DNA from 3 places in the Streptomyces chiangmaiensis genome. Region 2 is predicted to be linked to each of the others. Evidence: predicted binding sites of a transcription regulator. Region 2 holds the regulator's gene; each other region holds the start of a gene.
The links. Region 2 encodes HrcA, which represses chaperone genes, less so after heat shock. Its sites were predicted from a motif close to TTNGCACTCNGNNNNNCNGAGTGCNAA; they were not measured.
Positions count from the first base shown of each region.

Region 1: the regulator HrcA is predicted to act here: its motif matches at 2,045-2,071, upstream of groES (co-chaperone GroES).
Region 3: the regulator HrcA is predicted to act here: its motif matches at 2,274-2,300, upstream of groL (chaperonin GroEL).

Region 1 covers NZ_JAYWVC010000070.1:12,639-18,749, reverse strand. The annotation lists gene VXC91_RS20880 (class I SAM-dependent methyltransferase) at 1-784, opposite strand, end outside; gene VXC91_RS20875 (polysaccharide deacetylase family protein) at 1,045-1,851, shown strand; gene groES (co-chaperone GroES) at 2,218-2,526, shown strand; gene groL (chaperonin GroEL) at 2,677-4,302, shown strand; gene VXC91_RS20860 (ester cyclase) at 4,387-5,094, opposite strand; gene VXC91_RS20855 (SDR family NAD(P)-dependent oxidoreductase) at 5,212-5,985, opposite strand; gene VXC91_RS20850 (MOSC domain-containing protein) at 6,075-6,111, opposite strand, start outside.
Region 2 covers NZ_JAYWVC010000063.1:7,466-13,576, reverse strand. The annotation lists gene hemW (radical SAM family heme chaperone HemW) at 1-965, shown strand, start outside; gene VXC91_RS19710 (DUF3097 domain-containing protein) at 1,000-1,803, opposite strand; gene hrcA (heat-inducible transcriptional repressor HrcA) at 2,421-3,440, shown strand; gene dnaJ (molecular chaperone DnaJ) at 3,441-4,577, shown strand; gene VXC91_RS19695 (nitronate monooxygenase) at 4,736-5,857, shown strand; gene VXC91_RS19690 (16S rRNA (uracil(1498)-N(3))-methyltransferase) at 5,854-6,111, shown strand, end outside.
Region 3 covers NZ_JAYWVC010000028.1:26,456-32,566, reverse strand. The annotation lists gene thrC (threonine synthase) at 1-1,184, shown strand, start outside; gene VXC91_RS12085 (MoaD/ThiS family protein) at 1,227-1,502, shown strand; gene VXC91_RS12080 (cold-shock protein) at 1,952-2,155, shown strand; gene groL (chaperonin GroEL) at 2,460-4,082, shown strand; gene VXC91_RS12070 (NADH:flavin oxidoreductase) at 4,294-5,418, shown strand; gene VXC91_RS12065 (MFS transporter) at 5,588-6,111, shown strand, end outside.

The DNA of each region.
Region 1 (6,111 bases), on a different contig from region 2:
CGGGCAGTGCGCGGCCGCGCAGCACGCGTGGGCCGGGCAGCAGGGTGGCCCGTACGAGCCCCGGCTGCGTGCCGAACCAGAGCACCGCCTCCTTCACATCGCCGCCGTCCGAGATCCACTCGGCCTCCGCACCGGCGGGCACCGCCTCGTGCGGGATGCCCGGCGCGACCTTGAGGGCGGCGTGCGGGGCCTTCAGGGCCGTCGCCACGGCCCAGGACAGCGGGGGCGAGTACGCCTCGGGGTCGAAGATCCGGCCGCGCCCGCCCCGCCGCGCAGGATCGACGAAGACGGCTTCGTACGAGGACACGTCCACGTCCGTGACGTCCGCCTCGCGCACCTCGATCAGCGCGGACAGGCCCAGCGCATCGGCGTTCGCCCGCGCCGCCGACGCCGTCAGCGGGTCCCGGTCCACGGCGAGGACCCGGATGCCTGCCCGGGCGAACGCGATCGCGTCGCCGCCGATGCCGCAGCACAGATCGGCGACCGAGGTCACACCGAGTTCCCGCAGCCGGCCCGCGCGGTGGACCGCGACGGTGGTCCTGGTGGACTGCTCGACGCCGTTCGCCGTGAAGAACATCCGCTCCGCGTCCGCGGCGCCGAACTTCGCCGCCGCCCGTTCGCGCAGCCGCGCCTGTGCGAGGGCCGCCGAGACCAGGTCGGCGGGGTGGTCGCGGCGCAACCGGGTCGCGACGGCCAGTTCCTGCGCCGGAGCGGTGCCGCGCACCTCGTCGAGAAGAGCACGGCCCTCGGGGGTGAGCAGGGAGGCGAAGGAGAGGTCGTTCACCCGGTCATTGTCGACCAGTCGGTGGACGGTGTGCGTCCGGCCGCGGTGTCGGCCGGTCGGGGGCGCCGGTCACTGGAAGGATCCGACACCATGCGGCTCGTACGACAAAACGACGAAAAGTGGGCCAGGTGCCCCTTGCGGCGTGCTGTTCCGGCAGCAAGGTGCACAAGCAGGGGTTCGGCGGATGCCGACATGATCCGGCGGTTCCTGAAGCAGGTGAGGGACGGGGGGTTCGCGGAGGCAGGCCCGGAGGACCACCTGTGAGGGCACGGCCGTGGCCGCGGGTGCTGCTCGCCGGGACGCTCGCCGCGGTCCTTCTGTCCGGCTGCGCCCAGTCCGTCGACCCGATCGAACGGCTGGGCAAGAAGGCGGCGCAGAAGGTGCACCGTCCGCACGGGGGATCGCAGCGGACGTACCGCCGGTGGGGCCTCCGCGCCCCGCTCGCCCCCGCGCCCCGGCCGGCCCGGCCCGCCGGCGGCTCAGGCCGGGCCGGGGGCGGGCTGCCCCCGGTGCTCGATCGCGTCCCCACCCATGACAAGGTCGTCTTCCTGACGTACGACGAAGACGTCGAGAACGATCCCCGGTTCGTGGACATGGTCCGTGAACTGCGGCTACCGGTCAGCGTGTTCCTCACGGACAGCGCCGCCGGGCGGGACGACGCGCGCGTCGCGCGTCTGCGGGCAGCCGGCGCGGCCATCCAGAACCACACCCTCGGCCACTTCACGCTGCGCGGCCGCCCCTACGGCGAGCAGCGCGCCGAGATCTGCGGACAGCGGGACCGGCTGAAGGCGCGCCTGGGGCTGCGCCCCCGACTGCTCCGCCCGCCCTACGGCACGTACGACCGCACGACGCTCCGTGCGGCCGCGGACTGCGGCGTCACGGCCGTGGTCCTGTGGCGCCCCGCACCGGAACCGCACGGCACGGGCGCGCCCCTGCAACCGGGCGACATCGTCCGCCCCCACGAGGCGGGCCGCCCCCCCACCTCCCTGTCCGCGGAGACGACCCGTCTCCTGCGTCGCATCCAGGCAAGGGGGTTCACGGTGGCCCGACTGGAGGACTATCTGTAGCGCGGGGCGGGCGTCCGGGTCGTCTCCCGGTGGCCACCCACCTGCGCGCGGCCCGCCGCCCCGGTCCGTCCGTGGTCGAGGGCAAGGCCGTCGAGGCCGATGATGGAGGGTGCCTCCCACGGGCGGTCGTCCCATCTCAGGGTGCGGAACGAACCCCGGGCCCACCCCGTCTCCGGCGCCGCGCCGCGACCGACTGGCACTCCGCTTGACCGAGTGCTAATCGCGGTCATAGTCTCGGCTCTGGCACTCGCCAGTGAGGAGTGCCAACAAAGCGACGGGCAGGTCCGGCACCCGCGACGACGGATCCACCTGGTCGCCACCTCAGACAGTTAACCCCGTGAGATCTCCGAAGGGGGAGGTCGGATCGTGACGACCACCAGCTCCAAGGTTGCCATCAAGCCGCTCGAGGACCGCATCGTGGTCCAGCCGCTGGATGCTGAGCAGACCACCGCCTCTGGCCTGGTCATCCCGGACACTGCCAAGGAGAAGCCCCAGGAGGGCGTCGTCCTGGCCGTGGGCCCGGGCCGCTTCGAGAACGGCGAGCGTCTTCCGCTCGACGTCAAGACCGGCGACATCGTGCTGTACAGCAAGTACGGCGGCACCGAGGTGAAGTACAACGGCGAGGAGTACCTCGTCCTCTCGGCTCGCGACGTGCTCGCGATCATCGAGAAGTAATTCACCGAAGCAGATTGCTTTGAACTGTGCCCCTGGCCCCCCGCGACCGATCATCAGCCGGGCGCCGGGGGCGCGGTTCGTTCTTCACCGCGATGACGGCCGTTCTTCGAGGGCTGCCGGGCATCGTATTCGAGAGGACTGAAACGCTCCATGGCGAAGATCCTGAAGTTCGACGAGGACGCCCGTCGCGCCCTCGAGCGCGGCGTCAACAAGCTTGCCGACACGGTCAAGGTGACGATCGGTCCCAGGGGCCGCAACGTCGTGATCGACAAGAAGTTCGGCGCGCCCACCATCACCAACGACGGTGTCACCATCGCCCGTGAGGTCGAGGTCGAGGACCCGTACGAGAACCTCGGCGCCCAGCTGGTGAAGGAGGTGGCGACCAAGACCAACGACATCGCGGGTGACGGTACGACCACCGCCACCGTGCTCGCCCAGGCGCTGGTGCGCGAGGGCCTGAAGAACGTCGCCGCGGGTGCCTCCCCGGCCGCCCTGAAGAAGGGCATCGACGCCGCCGTGGCCGCGGTCTCCGAGGACCTCCTCGCCACCGCCCGCCCGATCGACGAGAAGTCCGACATCGCCGCCGTCGCCGCGCTGTCCGCCCAGGACCAGCAGGTCGGCGAGCTGATCGCCGAGGCGATGGACAAGGTCGGCAAGGACGGCGTCATCACCGTCGAGGAGTCCAACACCTTCGGTCTCGAGCTGGACTTCACCGAGGGCATGGCGTTCGACAAGGGCTACCTGTCGCCGTACTTCGTGACGGACCAGGAGCGTATGGAGGCCGTCCTCGACGACCCGTACATCCTCATCAACCAGGGCAAGATCTCCTCCATCGCGGATCTGCTGCCGCTGCTGGAGAAGGTCATCCAGGCCGGCTCCTCCAAGCCGCTGCTGATCATCGCCGAGGACGTCGAGGGCGAGGCCCTGTCCACGCTCGTCGTGAACAAGATCCGCGGCACCTTCAACGCCGTCGCGGTGAAGGCCCCCGGCTTCGGCGACCGCCGCAAGGCGATGCTGCAGGACATGGCGGTCCTCACCGGCGCCACGGTCGTCTCCGAGGAGGTCGGCCTCAAGCTCGACCAGGTCGGCCTGGACGTGCTGGGCTCCGCCCGCCGCGTGACGGTCACCAAGGACGACACCACCATCGTCGACGGCGGAGGCAAGTCCGCGGACGTCACCGGCCGTATCGCCCAGATCAAGGCCGAGATCGAGACCACCGACTCCGACTGGGACCGCGAGAAGCTCCAGGAGCGCCTCGCCAAGCTGGCCGGCGGCGTGTGCGTGATCAAGGTCGGCGCCGCCACCGAGGTGGAGCTGAAGGAGAAGAAGCACCGTCTGGAGGACGCCATCTCCGCGACCCGCGCCGCGGTCGAGGAGGGCATCGTCTCCGGTGGTGGCTCCGCGCTGGTCCACGCCTCCAAGGTGCTGGACCGCGGCCTCGGCAAGCAGGGCGACGAGGCCACCGGTGTCGCCATCGTCCGCCGCGCGGTCGTCGAGCCGCTGCGCTGGATCGCCGAGAACGCCGGCCTCGAGGGCTACGTCATCGCCTCCAAGGTCGCCGACCTCGAGAAGGGCCAGGGCTACAACGCGGCCACCGGCGAGTACGGCGACCTGATCAAGGCCGGCGTCATCGACCCGGTCAAGGTCACCCGCTCCGCCCTGGAGAACGCCGCCTCCATCGCCTCCCTGCTGCTGACGACCGAGACCCTGGTCGTCGAGAAGAAGGAAGAGGAAGAGCCGGCCGCGGCCGGCCACGGCCACGGTCACGCCCACTGACGCGAGCCGACAAGCGGTACCGAGGCCCGGCACCCTCTGGGTGCCGGGCCTCGGCGCGTCGCTGCGGTTCCGGCGTGCGCGGGATCAGCGCTCCAGCGCGTCCAGCGCCCCGAGCTGTTCCATCAGCCCCAGCCGGTCGTACTGCCACCAGCCTTCGACGATCTTCCCGTCGACTCCGCACCGGAAGACGGTCGTACCGGTGATGGTGACGTCCCTGCCCGTGGCCGGGATGCCGAGGAACTCGCCCGTGTGGCGGCCGTTCCAGGTCCACCGGGTGCACACCTTGTCGCCCTCGGCGATCCGGTCCTCGACGGTGAACGCGAAGTCGAAGCCCGCCCGCCACTCCCGGATCTCACGCCGCATCGCGTCCATCCCGATGGTGTCCTGCTCGTTGGCGGGATCGTGGCCGTGGTAGTTCTCGGCAAGCAGCCCGTCGAGCGGCGGCAGATCGTCCTCGGCGGCGACGACTTCGAAGAACCGCCGTACGTTCGCCACGTACAACTGCTCGTCCCGCACCACTTCCAGGTCCGTGAAGACGGGCATCTCGTCGCAGAGGGCGATCATGTCGTGGAAGATCCGGTCGGTCTCCGGAAGGTTCGAGGTCCGCATCGCCTCTTCGTAGGAGGGGAACTCCACGATCTCGATGAAGTGTGAGCCGTCGGACCTGTCCTTGCCGATCAGACTGTGTGTGGCGCTCCGTCTGCCGCCGGTCTGCTCGAGCCATGTGTCCACGAGCCGGTTCATCTCGTCGAACCGGCTGGTCCTGCAATCGATGAGCTGCACGAATGTCATGACGCCGCCTCCGGCCCCCCTGGGTCCGGCAGATATGCCCATCCTCCCACCCGAGGGGTGGCGTCACCTCTCCCGCTGGGGCTCGCACATGCGGCGTCCCATGGCCGTGACCGGGTGCTACTGCGGTCCGTATCTGCGTCCCGTGCGCGAGGTGACCCCGCCCAGCAGTGCGCGCGGCGTCACCTTGACCACACCCATCAGTGCCTTGTACCGAGGGTCCGGAATGGACACCGTCCTGCCCCGGGCCAGGTCCGACAGGGCGGTGGCGACCACCCTGTCGGCGTCCAGCCACATCCAGCCCGGGATGTTGTCCGTACCCATGCCGGCGCGCTCGTGGAACTCCGTGCGCACAAAGCCCGGGCACAGCGCCATCAGCCGTACGCCGGACCCAGCCAGGTCCCGCGCCGCGCCCTGTGTGAACTGCACGACCCACGCCTTGGACGCGCCGTACGTGCCGCGCGGGACGAACGCCGCCACCGAGGCCACATTGACGATCCCGCCGCGGCCCCGCGTGCCCATCGACTCCGCCGCCGCGCTCGTCAGCCGGAGCACGGCCTCGCAGTGCACCTTGAGCATCCGCAGCTCGTCCGCCATGGGTACGTCGAGATAACGGCCCTTGTTGCCGAAGCCCGCGTTGTTGACGAGCAGGTCGACGGGGTTCTTCAGCTCGGACAGGCGCGCGGCCACCGCCTCGATGCCCTCGTCGGTGGCGAGGTCCGCGGTCAGCACCTCCGCCTCGATGCCGTGCCGGTCGTGCAACTCCGTCGCCTGTTCCCGCAGCCGCTTGGTGTCGCGCGCCACCAGGACGAGGTCGTGGCCGTCGGCGGCCAGCCGCCGTGCGAACGCGGCGCCGATGCCCGCGGTCGATCCCGTAATCAAAGCCGTTGTCATGCGCCAACGATAGTGACCCGGACTGATGGAGCCCGCCTGCCGGATGGGGCATTTCACCGGCTCCACCGCCAACGTGCCGACGTCCTCTGCTAGTTCCCTGCGGGGTGCTTGTGCATGTACCGACGC
Region 2 (6,111 bases):
AGGTGCGCACGGTCTTCGTCGGGGGCGGCACGCCGACGCTGCTCGCCGCGGACGATCTCGTACGGATGCTGGGGTCCATCCGCGACGAGTTCGGGCTCGCGGACGACGCCGAGGTGACGACGGAGGCGAACCCGGAGTCGGTGGACGAGCACTATCTGGCCACGCTCCGGGAGGGCGGCTTCAACCGAATCTCGTTCGGCATGCAGAGCGCGCGCCCACACGTCCTGAAGACCCTGGACCGCAAGCACACCCCGGGCCGCCCCGAGGCATGCGTGGCCGAGGCGCGGGCGGCGGGCTTCGCCCATGTGAACCTGGATCTGATCTACGGCACACCGGGCGAGTCGGACGACGACTGGCGGGCGTCGCTGGATGCGGCGCTGGGTGCGGGGCCCGACCACATCTCGGCCTACGCCCTGATCGTCGAGGAGGGCACGCAGCTCGCGCGCCGCATACGCCGGGGCGAGATCCCGATGACGGACGACGACGTCCACGCGGACCGCTATCTGATCGCCGACGAGGTGCTCGGGTCGGCGGGCTACGACTGGTACGAGGTCTCCAACTGGGCCACGTCGCGGCCCGCCCGCTGTCTCCACAACGAGCTGTACTGGCGCGGGGCCGACTGGTGGGGCGCGGGCCCCGGCGCCCACAGCCATGTGGGCGGGGTGCGCTGGTGGAACGTGAAGCACCCGGGGGCCTACGCGGCGGCCCTGGCCGAGGGGCGCTCCCCGGGGGCCGGACGCGAGGTCCTGACGGACGAGGACCGCCGGGTCGAACGCATCCTGCTGGAGCTGCGGCTGCGGGAGGGCGTGCCGTTGTCGCTGCTGCGGGAGGAGGGGCTCGCGGCCTCGCGCCGGGCGCTGGCGGAGGGGCTGCTGGAGGAGGGCCCGTACGGGGAGGGGCGCGCCGTACTGACGTTGCGGGGGCGGCTGCTGGCGGACGCGGTGGTGCGGGACCTGGTGGACTGATCACCCGGCGGCGGGTTCGGCAACCTGCGGCCGCTCACGGTTGCGCCGTGACGAAGTCGATCAGTTCCTCCACCCGTCCCAGCAGTTCCGGCTCCAGGTCCTTGTAGGACCGCACCCGTGACAGGATCCGCTGCCACGCCTCCCCCGTGTTCTCCGGCCAGCCCAAGGCCCGGCACACGCCCTTCTTCCAGTCCTCGCCGTGGGGGACGCGCGGCCACTCCCGGATGCCGACCGACGACGGCTTCACGGCCTCCCAGACGTCGATGTACGGATGTCCGACCACCAGCGCGTGCTCGCTCGTCACCGACTCCGCGATGCGCCATTCCTTCGTGCCGGGGACCAGATGGTCCACCAGGACGCCGAGGCGGGCGTCGGGGCCGGGGGCGAAGGAGGAGACGATGGACGGCAGATCGTCGATGCCTTCCAGGTACTCCACCACCACGCCCTCGATGCGCAGGTCGTCGCCCCACACCTTCTCCACGAGCTCCGCGTCGTGGCGGCCCTCCACGTAGATTCGGCCTGCGCGGGCCATGCGCGCGCGGGCCCCGGGGACGGCCAGCGAGCCCGAGGCCGTACGGGTGGGACGTACCGGCGCCTTCGACGGACGCACCAGCGTCACCACCCGGCCCTCCAGCAGGAAACCGCGGGGCTCCAGAGGGAACACCCGGTGCTTGCCGGAGCGGTCCTCCAGGGTCACCGTCCCCGCCTCGCAGCGGATCACCGCACCGCAGAAGCCGGTGCGCGGCTCCTCGACCACCAGACCGGTGTCCGCCGGGACCTCCGGCACGGGCTTGGGCTTCTTCCACGGCGGAGTCAGGTCCGGCGAATACTGGCGCATTCGGATGACGATAGGAGAGGCGTAGACCCGAAAGGCGTACAAGGCACGACGACACGCCGAAGCACCCTGGCGGGCCCGTTCCTCGGCGTGCGCACGAACCCGGCATCCGCCATGGCATCTCCAGGACGTCTCGGACCGCGGCCGCGTCCGGGGCTTCCCGCTCATGGCCGGACATGGCGTCGACGCCCGCCGCCCCGGGCCCCTCGACCCCCGTGAACGCCGCCGCGCCGATGACGTGGTCGAGCCGGGGACGCGTGAGCGCGAGATGCGTCACACGCCGGTCCGTGCCGACGACTGCCGCGCCTCGGTGTGCCACCGTGGGCCCTCGCCCGGGCTCGGCCCCCGCGGTCGGCATGAGCGCCGCGCGCCTCCCGCCCGGACTCTTCCCACACCACCGTCGAACGGCGACGCTGTCCGTGGTGGCCTGCCCGGCGGGACACCCCAGGACAGGTCGGTACACGTCGGTACGACGGGTCGGCACACGTGGGTGCGACGGCGCAGCCGCCCTTGCCGGGGGCGTACCCCGCCGCCGTACACTTGCTCCGGGGATGCTGGCACTCGCATGCGCAGAGTGCCAGGGGAAGCGCCAAGGGGACAAATCGCTGGAGGTGCGCGCGATGTTCAGTGAACGCCGGCTCGAAGTACTGCGCGCCATCGTCCAGGACTACGTGGGAACCGAGGAGCCGGTGGGTTCCAAGGCGCTCACCGAACGGCACAAGCTCGGTGTCTCCCCGGCCACCGTCCGCAACGACATGGCCGTGCTGGAGGAGGAGGGCTATATCGCCCAGCCGCACACCAGCGCCGGACGCATCCCCACGGACAAGGGCTACCGCCTTTTTGTCGACAAGCTCGCGGCCGTCAAGCCGATGAGCCCGCCCGAGCGTCGCGCGATCCAGAGCTTCCTGGACGGCGCCGTCGACCTCGACGACGTCGTCGCGCGTACGGTGCGGCTGCTCGCGCAGCTCACCCGGCAGGTCGCGGTCGTGCAGTATCCGTCGCTGACACGCTCGACGGTGCGCCATGTGGAGCTGCTGTCGATGGCGCCCGCTCGTGTGATGCTCGTGCTGATCACGGACACCGGGCGGGTGGAGCAGCGCATGATCGACTGCCCCGCGCCGTTCGGCGAAACGTCTCTCGCGGATCTGCGCGCCCGCCTCAACAGCCGGGTCGCCGGCCGGCGCTTCGCGGACGTTCCGCAACTCGTGCAGGACCTGGCCGAGGTCTTCGAGGAACCGGAGGACCGCAGTACGGTTGCAACCGTGCTCTCCACTCTGCTGGAGACGCTTGTGGAGAAGACCGAGGAGCGGCTGATGATCGGCGGTACCGCCAATCTCACCCGCTTCGCGCATGACTTCCCTCTCACCATCCGCCCCGTCCTCGAGGCGCTCGAGGAGCAGGTCGTGCTCCTCAAGTTGTTGGGGGAGGCGAAGGATCCGGCCATGCGGGTGCGAATCGGCCATGAGAACGCGCACGAGGGACTCAACTCCACGTCCGTCGTCTCCGTGGGCTACGGTTCGGGCGGCGAGGCAGTAGCGAAACTTGGCGTGGTCGGACCGACCCGCATGGATTATCCGGGAACGATGGGAGCGGTACGAGCGGTGGCACGGTACGTCGGACAGATCCTGGCGGAGTCGTAAGTGGCCACGGACTACTACGCCGTACTCGGCGTGCGCCGCGACGCGTCGCAGGAAGAGATCAAGAAGGCGTTCCGTCGGCTCGCGCGCGAGCTGCACCCGGACGTCAACCCCGATCCCAAGACGCAGGAGCGGTTCAAGGAGATCAACGCCGCGTACGAGGTGCTCTCGGACCCGCAGAAGAAGCAGGTCTACGACCTCGGCGGCGACCCGCTGTCCCAGGCGGGCGGCGCCGGGGCGGGCGGCTTCGGCGCGGGCGGCTTCGGGAACTTCTCGGACATCATGGACGCGTTCTTCGGCACGGCGTCGCAGCGCGGACCGCGCTCGCGCACCCGCCGGGGCCAGGACGCCATGATCCGGCTCGAGATCGAGCTCGACGAGGCGGCCTTCGGTACGACGAAGGACATCCAGGTCGACACCGCCGTCGTCTGCAACACCTGCAACGGCGAGGGTGCCGCGCCCGGCACCTCCGCGCAGACCTGTGACATGTGCCGCGGCCGCGGTGAGGTCTCGCAGGTCACCCGGTCCTTCCTGGGCCAGGTCATGACGTCCCGGCCGTGTCCGCAGTGCCAGGGCTTCGGCACCATCGTCCCGAACCCGTGCCCGGAGTGCGCCGGCGACGGGCGGGTGCGCTCCCGCAGGACGCTCACCGTCAAGATCCCCGCCGGTGTCGACAACGGCACCCGGATCCAGCTCGCGGGCGAGGGCGAGGTCGGCCCCGGCGGCGGTCCCGCCGGTGACCTGTACGTGGAGATCCACGAGCTGCCGCACTCGGTCTTCCAGCGCCGCGGGGACGACCTGCACTGCACGGTCACCATCCCGATGACGGCGGCGGCCCTCGGCACGAAGGTCCCGCTGGAGACGCTCGACGGCCTGGAAGAGGTCGACATCCGCCCCGGCACGCAGTCCGGGCAGTCGATCCCCCTGCACGGCCGCGGTGTGACGCACCTGCGTGGAGGAGGGCGGGGCGATCTGGTCGTCCACGTCGAGGTGCAGACGCCGACGAAGCTGGACCCCGAGCAGGAGCATCTGCTGCGCGAGCTGGCGAAGCTGCGGGGCGAGGAGCGGCCGCAGGGGCAGTTCCAGCCTGGGCAGCAGGGGCTGTTCTCACGGCTGAAGGACGCCTTCAACGGGCGATGACGGTGGAGTGCGGCGTCGGTGAGTCCGGCCGCCCGCGGACGGGATTCCGGCGAATGCGGAGGTTCGCCCACCATTGCTGACCCGCCGCCTCTTCCCCTGGCATATGCCAGGGGAAGGCCGGATTCGGACTTGTTCGGAGGACGTGACAACATGCCGTCATGTCCTCCGCGCTGACCGATCTCCTCCGCCATCCGATCGTGCAGGCCCCCATGGCGGGCGGCGTCTCCGTACCGCAGCTCGCCGCCGCCGTGACCGACGCCGGTGGCCTGGGATTCCTCGCTGCCGGGTACAAGACGGCCGACGGCATGTACCAGGAGATCAAGCAGCTCCGCGGGCTCACGGGCGGCCCCTTCGGCGTGAACCTGTTCATGCCGCAACCCGAGTACCCCGGTGCAGGCACCGGCTCCACCGGAGCGGCCGGCGCCGCGCTGCCTTCTGCTGCCGCCGTCGAGGTCTACGCCAACCAGCTCGCCGGCGAGGCCGCCTGGTACGAGACCGAGCTGGGCGACCCCGACAGCGGCCGCGACGACGGCTACGACGTCAAGCTTGCCGTCCTCCTCGACAATCCGGTACCGGCCGTCTCGTTCCACTTCGGGGTCCCCGCTCCCGAGGTCCTGGACTCCCTCCGGCGCGCGGGCAGCTTCACCCTTGTCACCGCGACCACCCCCGACGAGGCCCGCGCCGTACAGGAGGCGGGCGCGGACGCGGTGATCGTGCAGGGCGTCGAGGCCGGCGGACACCAGGGGACCCACCGGGACATCCAGGAGAACGACGGTTCCGGCATCGGCCTGCTCGCGCTCGTGGCGCAGGTGCGTGAGACCGTGGGCATCCCGATCGTGGCGGCCGGCGGCATCATGCGCGGCGGCCAGATCGCCGCGGTGCTCGCGGCGGGCGCGAGCGCGGCGCAGTTGGGCACCGCGTTCCTCGCGACTCCCGAGTCCGGCGCCCACCCTCTGCACAAGCAGGCACTGACCGACCCCCTGTTCGTGCGGACGGAGTTGACGCGCGCGTTCAGCGGGCGCCCGGCCCGCGGTCTGGTCAACCGCTTCATGCGGGAGCACGGCCCCTACGCGCCTGCCGCCTACCCCGAGATCAACCACCTCACTTCGCCGCTGCGCAAGGCGGCCGCCGCGTCGGGCGACGCGCAGGGCATGGGGCTGTGGGCCGGACAGGGACACCGGCAGGCCCGTGAGCTGCCCGCCGGGCAACTGGTGGAGGTGCTGGTGGCGGAACTGGAGGCGGCGGCGACAGCGTTGTCGAGAGGAGGTGCCGGGCGATGACGGCTCCCGTCTTCGTCGTGGACCGACTCGACGGAATCGGGCCGGAGTTCGTGCTGGACGGGCCGGAGGGCCGGCACGCGGTCTCGGTGAGACGGCTGCGGCCCGGTGAGGACGTGGTCCTCACCGACGGGCGCGGTCGGTGGACCGAGGGCGTGGTGAAGGCCGCCGAGGGCAAGGACCGACTGGTGGTCATGGATCTCGGGTCCCTCCGCGAGGAACCCCCGCCCGCGGTGCGCATCACCGTCGTCCAGGCC
Region 3 (6,111 bases), on a different contig from region 2:
GCCCGGTCTTCGCCTGCGAGGAGTGCTTCGGCCCGCTGGAGATCGCGTACGACTTCTCGGGCTACGACACCGAGGAACTGCGCAAGCGGATCGAGGCCGGTCCCGCGAACATCTGGCGCTATGCGCCGCTGCTGCCGGTCCCGGCGGACGTCGCCGACAAGCCGAACCTGAACCCCGGCTGGACCAAGCTCGTCCAGGCCGACAACCTGGCGCGCGAACTGGGCGTCACCGGCGGGTTGTATGTGAAGGACGACTCCGGCAACCCCACGCACTCCTTCAAGGACCGCGTGGTCGCCCAGGCGCTGGAGGCGGCACGCGTCTTCGGCTTCACCACCCTCTCCTGCTCCTCGACCGGCAATCTCGCGGGCGCGGTCGGCGCCGCGGCGGCCCGTGCCGGCTTCCGTACCTGCGTCTTCATCCCGCACGACCTGGAGCAGGGCAAGATCGTCATGGCCGCGATCTACGGCGGTGACCTGGTCGGTATCGAGGGCAACTACGACGACGTGAACCGCTTCTGCTCCGAGCTGATCGGCGACCCGGCCGGCGAGGGCTGGGGCTTCGTCAACGTCAACCTCCGTCCGTACTACGCGGAGGGCTCCAAGACACTGGCGTACGAGATCGCCGAACAGCTGGGCTGGCGGCTGCCCGACCAGATCGTGGTCCCGATCGCCTCCGGCTCGCAGCTGACGAAGATCGACAAGGGTCTTCAGGAGCTGATCAAGCTCGGGCTCGTCGAGGACAAGCCGTACAAGATCTTCGGTGCGCAGGCCGAGGGCTGCTCGCCGGTGTCGGTCGCGTTCAAGGCGGGCAACGACGTCGTACGGCCGCAGAAGCCGAACACCATCGCCAAGTCGCTGGCGATCGGCAATCCGGCTGACGGTCCGTACGTCCTGGACATCGCCCGCCGCACGGGCGGCGCGGTGGAGGACGTGACGGACGAGGAGATCGTCGACGCCATCAAGCTGCTCGCACGCACCGAGGGCATTTTCGCCGAGACGGCGGGTGGTGTGACCGTCGGTGTCACGCGCAAGCTCATCGAGAACGGCGTCCTCGACCCGGCGAAGACGACGGTCGTCCTCAACACCGGCGACGGCCTCAAGACGTTGGACGCCGTGGCCGGAACCGGGCTCACTGCCACGATCCGTCCGAACCTCGACTCCTTCCGAGAGGCCGGGCTCGCGTGAGCGCCCGTCCCGCCAGCCGTACCTGACCGGAGGTCACACCCCATGAGCGTCACCGTCCGCATCCCCACCATCCTGCGCACCTACACCGCCGGCCGGGCCGAGGTGACCGCCGAGGGTGGGACCCTCGCGGAGGTCATCGCCGACCTGGAGAAGAACCACGTCGGTATCGCCGCCCGGGTCCTGGACGACCAGGGCAAGCTGCGCCGCTTCGTCAACGTGTACGTCAACGACGACGACGTCCGCTTCGAGCAGGGTCTTGAGACGGCGACGCCGGACGGCGCCGGCGTCTCCATCATCCCGGCTGTGGCGGGTGGCTGACGGTCGTTCAGCCGCGTGATCATTACCCTCGGTAATGCCTGTCACCGAGAGTTCATCGAATTGCCCTCTCCGTGAGAGAAGCGGAGGGGGCAATTCTGCATGGTTGAGCGCGGTACAGTTGGGGAACGCGGTCCCGGTCTCTCCGTCGGGAGCCCCGAGTCTCTGCTGCGCGCCCGATAAGAAGTAGCCAAAGTGAGCAGGGCTTTTGCGTCATTCATTCCTTTTGCCGGGCCCGACTTGCCCTGAATTCAGATGAATTCTCTGTATATTCCCGACCGGTCGTGCCCGGAATTCTCGTCCGATTGACCTGTTGCAGACGGCAGTTGGACAGATACATTCAGCCGCGGTCGACGCGTTCCGGCGCACGCCCCCAACCGTTGGGGGGTGAGGTCTGACCCGGATCCGCGAAGTGTGGATCTGTGCAAGGGCCAGTAATAGGGGAGTTAGGCATGGCTCAGGGCACCGTCAAGTGGTTCAACGCGGAGAAGGGGTACGGCTTCATCGCGGTCGACGGTGGTGCGGATGTTTTCGTCCACTACAGCGCGATCCAGATGGACGGCTACCGCACTCTGGAAGAGGGCCAGCGGGTCGAGTTCGAGATCTCGCAGGGTCAGAAGGGGCCCCAGGCGGACATGGTCCGACTGGCCGGCTGAAGCACGCGCCGACGACTGAACTGTTCGACGTGTCGAGGGGCTCGTATCCCGTGTGGGGTGCGAGCCCCTCGGTCTGTCCGGTGGCACGCGGGGCGCAGGGCCCTCTTCACAGGGGCGCCTTGCACTCGGACCGGGCGAGTGCTAATCATTGGCGTTAGCACTCTGAAGGTGAGAGTGACAAAGAAGGACCGGGTCGGTGAGGCCACGGACCGGGTGGGGCAGGGAACCTCCGGCCGGGGCCGTCCGTCGCGGGCGCGGGCGCGGTCCGAAGTAATCACCCCCAGTCCTGGGAGGACCACTTCACATGGCCAAGATCATCGCGTTCGACGAGGAGGCGCGGCGAGGCCTCGAGCGCGGCATGAACCAGCTCGCGGACGCCGTCAAGGTGACCCTCGGCCCGAAGGGCCGCAATGTCGTCCTCGAGAAGAAGTGGGGCGCCCCCACGATCACCAACGACGGTGTCTCCATCGCCAAGGAGATCGAGCTCGAGGACCCGTACGAGAAGATCGGCGCCGAGCTGGTCAAGGAAGTCGCCAAGAAGACGGACGACGTCGCCGGTGACGGTACGACCACCGCGACCGTGCTCGCCCAGGCGCTGGTCCGCGAGGGCCTGCGCAACGTCGCGGCCGGTGCCAACCCGATGGCCCTGAAGCGCGGTATCGAGAAGGCCGTCGAGGCCGTCTCCGCCGCTCTGCTGGAGCAGGCGAAGGACGTCGAGACCAAGGAGCAGATCGCCTCCACGGCCTCCATCTCCGCCGCCGACACCCAGATCGGCGAGCTGATCGCCGAGGCCATGGACAAGGTCGGCAAGGAAGGCGTCATCACCGTCGAGGAGTCGCAGACCTTCGGTCTCGAGCTCGAGCTCACCGAGGGCATGCGCTTCGACAAGGGCTACATCTCGGCGTACTTCGCCACCGACATGGAGCGTATGGAGGCCGCCCTCGACGACCCGTACATCCTGATCGCCAACCAGAAGATCTCCTCGGTCAAGGACCTGCTCCCGCTGCTGGAGAAGGTCATGCAGTCGGGCAAGCCGCTGCTGATCATCGCCGAGGACGTCGAGGGCGAGGCCCTGTCGACCCTGGTCGTCAACAAGATCCGCGGCACCTTCAAGTCCGTCGCCGTCAAGGCCCCGGGCTTCGGCGACCGCCGCAAGGCCATGCTCGGCGACATCGCCATCCTCACGGGCGGCGAGGTCATCTCCGAGGAGGTCGGCCTCAAGCTGGAGAACGCGACCCTGGACCTCCTGGGCCGCGCCCGCAAGGTGGTCATCACCAAGGACGAGACCACGATCGTCGACGGCGCCGGCTCCCCGGAGCAGGTGCAGGGCCGTGTGAACCAGATCCGCGCCGAGATCGAGAACAGCGACTCCGACTACGACCGCGAGAAGCTGCAGGAGCGCCTGGCGAAGCTGGCCGGCGGCGTGGCCGTCATCAAGGCCGGTGCCGCCACCGAGGTCGAGCTCAAGGAGCGCAAGCACCGCATCGAGGACGCCGTCCGCAATGCGAAGGCGGCCGTCGAGGAGGGCATCGTCGCCGGTGGTGGCGTGGCCCTGCTCCAGGCCTCCCAGGTCTTCGAGAAGCTGGAGCTGAACGGCGACGAGGCCACGGGTGCCGCCGCCGTCAAGCTGGCGCTCGAGGCCCCGCTGAAGCAGATCGCCGTCAACGCCGGCCTCGAGGGCGGCGTCGTGGTGGAGAAGGTGCGCAACCTGACCCCGGGTCACGGCCTGAACGCCGCGACCGGCGAGTACGTCGACCTGGTCAAGGAAGGCATCATCGACCCGGCGAAGGTGACCCGTTCCGCGCTGCAGAACGCCGCCTCCATCGCCGCGCTGTTCCTGACCACCGAGGCCGTCATCGCCGACAAGCCGGAGAAGGCCGCCGCGCCCGCCGGCGGCGGCATGCCGGGCGGTGACATGGACTTCTGAGCCTGACCTCAGGCTCGGACCCGGTCCGATCTCAACCGAGGGCGGCATCCCCTGGAGACAGGGGGTGCCGCCCTCGGCCGTGTCCGGGGCCAGGGGAGCGCCGGGGTGCGAAAACGTGACATAGGGTCTGACCGACCGCTTGGTATGCTGATCGATGTATGTGTACATACCATGCGGTTTCCTGTTCGACCCCAGCCGAGGAGCTCCCCACGTGACCGTCACCCCCTCCGCATCCCGCGCGGCCCGGATCCTGTCCCGTCCCGTCACGCTGAACGGCCTGACCGTCCCGAACCGGATCGTCATGGCGCCCATGACGCGCCAGTTCTCGCCGGGAGGCGTCCCCGGCGAGGACGTGGTCTCGTACTACGCGCGCCGCGCGGCCGCCGGGGTCGGGCTGATCGTCACCGAGGGCACCTACGTGGGCCACGAGTCGGCCGGTCAGAGCAACCGCGTCCCGCGGTTCCACGGTGCGGAGCAGCTGGCGGGCTGGGCCGAGGTGGCCAAGGCGGTGCACGCGGCGGGTGGCGCGATCGTGCCGCAGCTGTGGCACATCGGCATGGTCCGCAAGCAGGGCCAGCCGCCTGTCGCCGACGCCCCCGTCGTCGGTCCCTCCGGCCTGCGCATCGACGGGACCGAGGACGGCAAGGTCATGACCCAGGCCGACCTGGACGCCGTCATCGGCGCCTTCGCCGATGCCGCGGCCGAAGCCGAGCGCATCGGCTTCGACGGCGTGGAGCTGCACGGCGCCCATGGCTACCTCCTCGACCAGTTCCTGTGGCAGGGCACCAACCGCCGCACCGACGCCTACGGCGGCGACCCGGTGGCCCGCACCAGGTTCGCGGCGGAGATCATCGCCGCCGTCCGCGAGCGGGTCTCCCCCCGGTTCCCGGTCCTCTTCCGCTACTCCCAGTGGAAGCAGGAGGCGTACGATGCCAGGCTCGCCGAGACCCCCGAGGAGCTGGAGGCCATCCTGACCCCGCTGGCCGCGGCGGGCGTGGACGTCTTCCACGCCTCCACCCGCCGCTACTGGCTCCCCGAGTTCGAGGGATCCGACCTGAACCTGGCCGGCTGGACCAAGAAGCTCACCGGCAAGCCCGCCATCACGGTCGGCTCGGTCGGCCTCGACGGCGACTTCATCGGCTCCCTCCGCCGGGGCGAGGGCTCCCCGCTCAAGGGCATCGACAACCTGCTGGACCGCCTGGAGGCCGACGAGTTCGACATGGTCGCCGTGGGCCGCGCGCTGCTCCAGGACCCGGAATGGGCGGCGAAGGTCCTCGGCAACCGGTTCGACGAGCTGGCGCCGTACGACGCCGCAGCGCTCAAGACGCTGAGCTGAGGCGGCACCCGACGACGCCAGGGCGGCCCTTGTGAACAGGGCCGCCCTGGCGTCGTCTGCTCGGCACCTCCGGACTGGGCAGTCGCCCGGAATTTAATTTGCTTAAGTCAATCAAGGGGGATAGGTTGCCTGAGTCAAGCACATCTGCACTCCGACGGAGGCTCCTGCCATGCCCGACGCACCCGCCCGGCCCGCCGGGGCCGGAACATCCGCGGTGCCGAGATCGAACGCTCTGGTCGCGGTGCTCGCCTTCGGCGGCATCGTGGTCTCGCTGATGCAGACCCTGGTGATCCCGATCGTCCCGGAGCTGCCGAAGCTCCTGCACGGCTCGTCGGCGGACACCGCCTGGGCCGTCACGGCCACCCTCCTCGCCGCCGCCGTCGCCACCCCGGTGATGGGTCGGCTGGGCGACATGTACGGCAAGCGCCGCATGCTGCTGGTCGGCCTGTCCATGCTGGTGATCGGCTCGGTCGCGGTCGGCCTCAGCGACTCCCTGACGCCGGTGATCGTCGGACGCGCCCTGCAGGGTCTGGCCGCCGGTGTCATCCCGCTCGGCATCAGCATCATGCGCGACGAACTGCCCGCCGAGCGGCTGGGCTCGGCGACCGCGATGATGAGCGCCTCGCTCGGCGTCGGCGGCGCCCTCGGTCTGCCCGCCGCCGCGGTCATCGCCGAGAACTTCGACTGGCACAT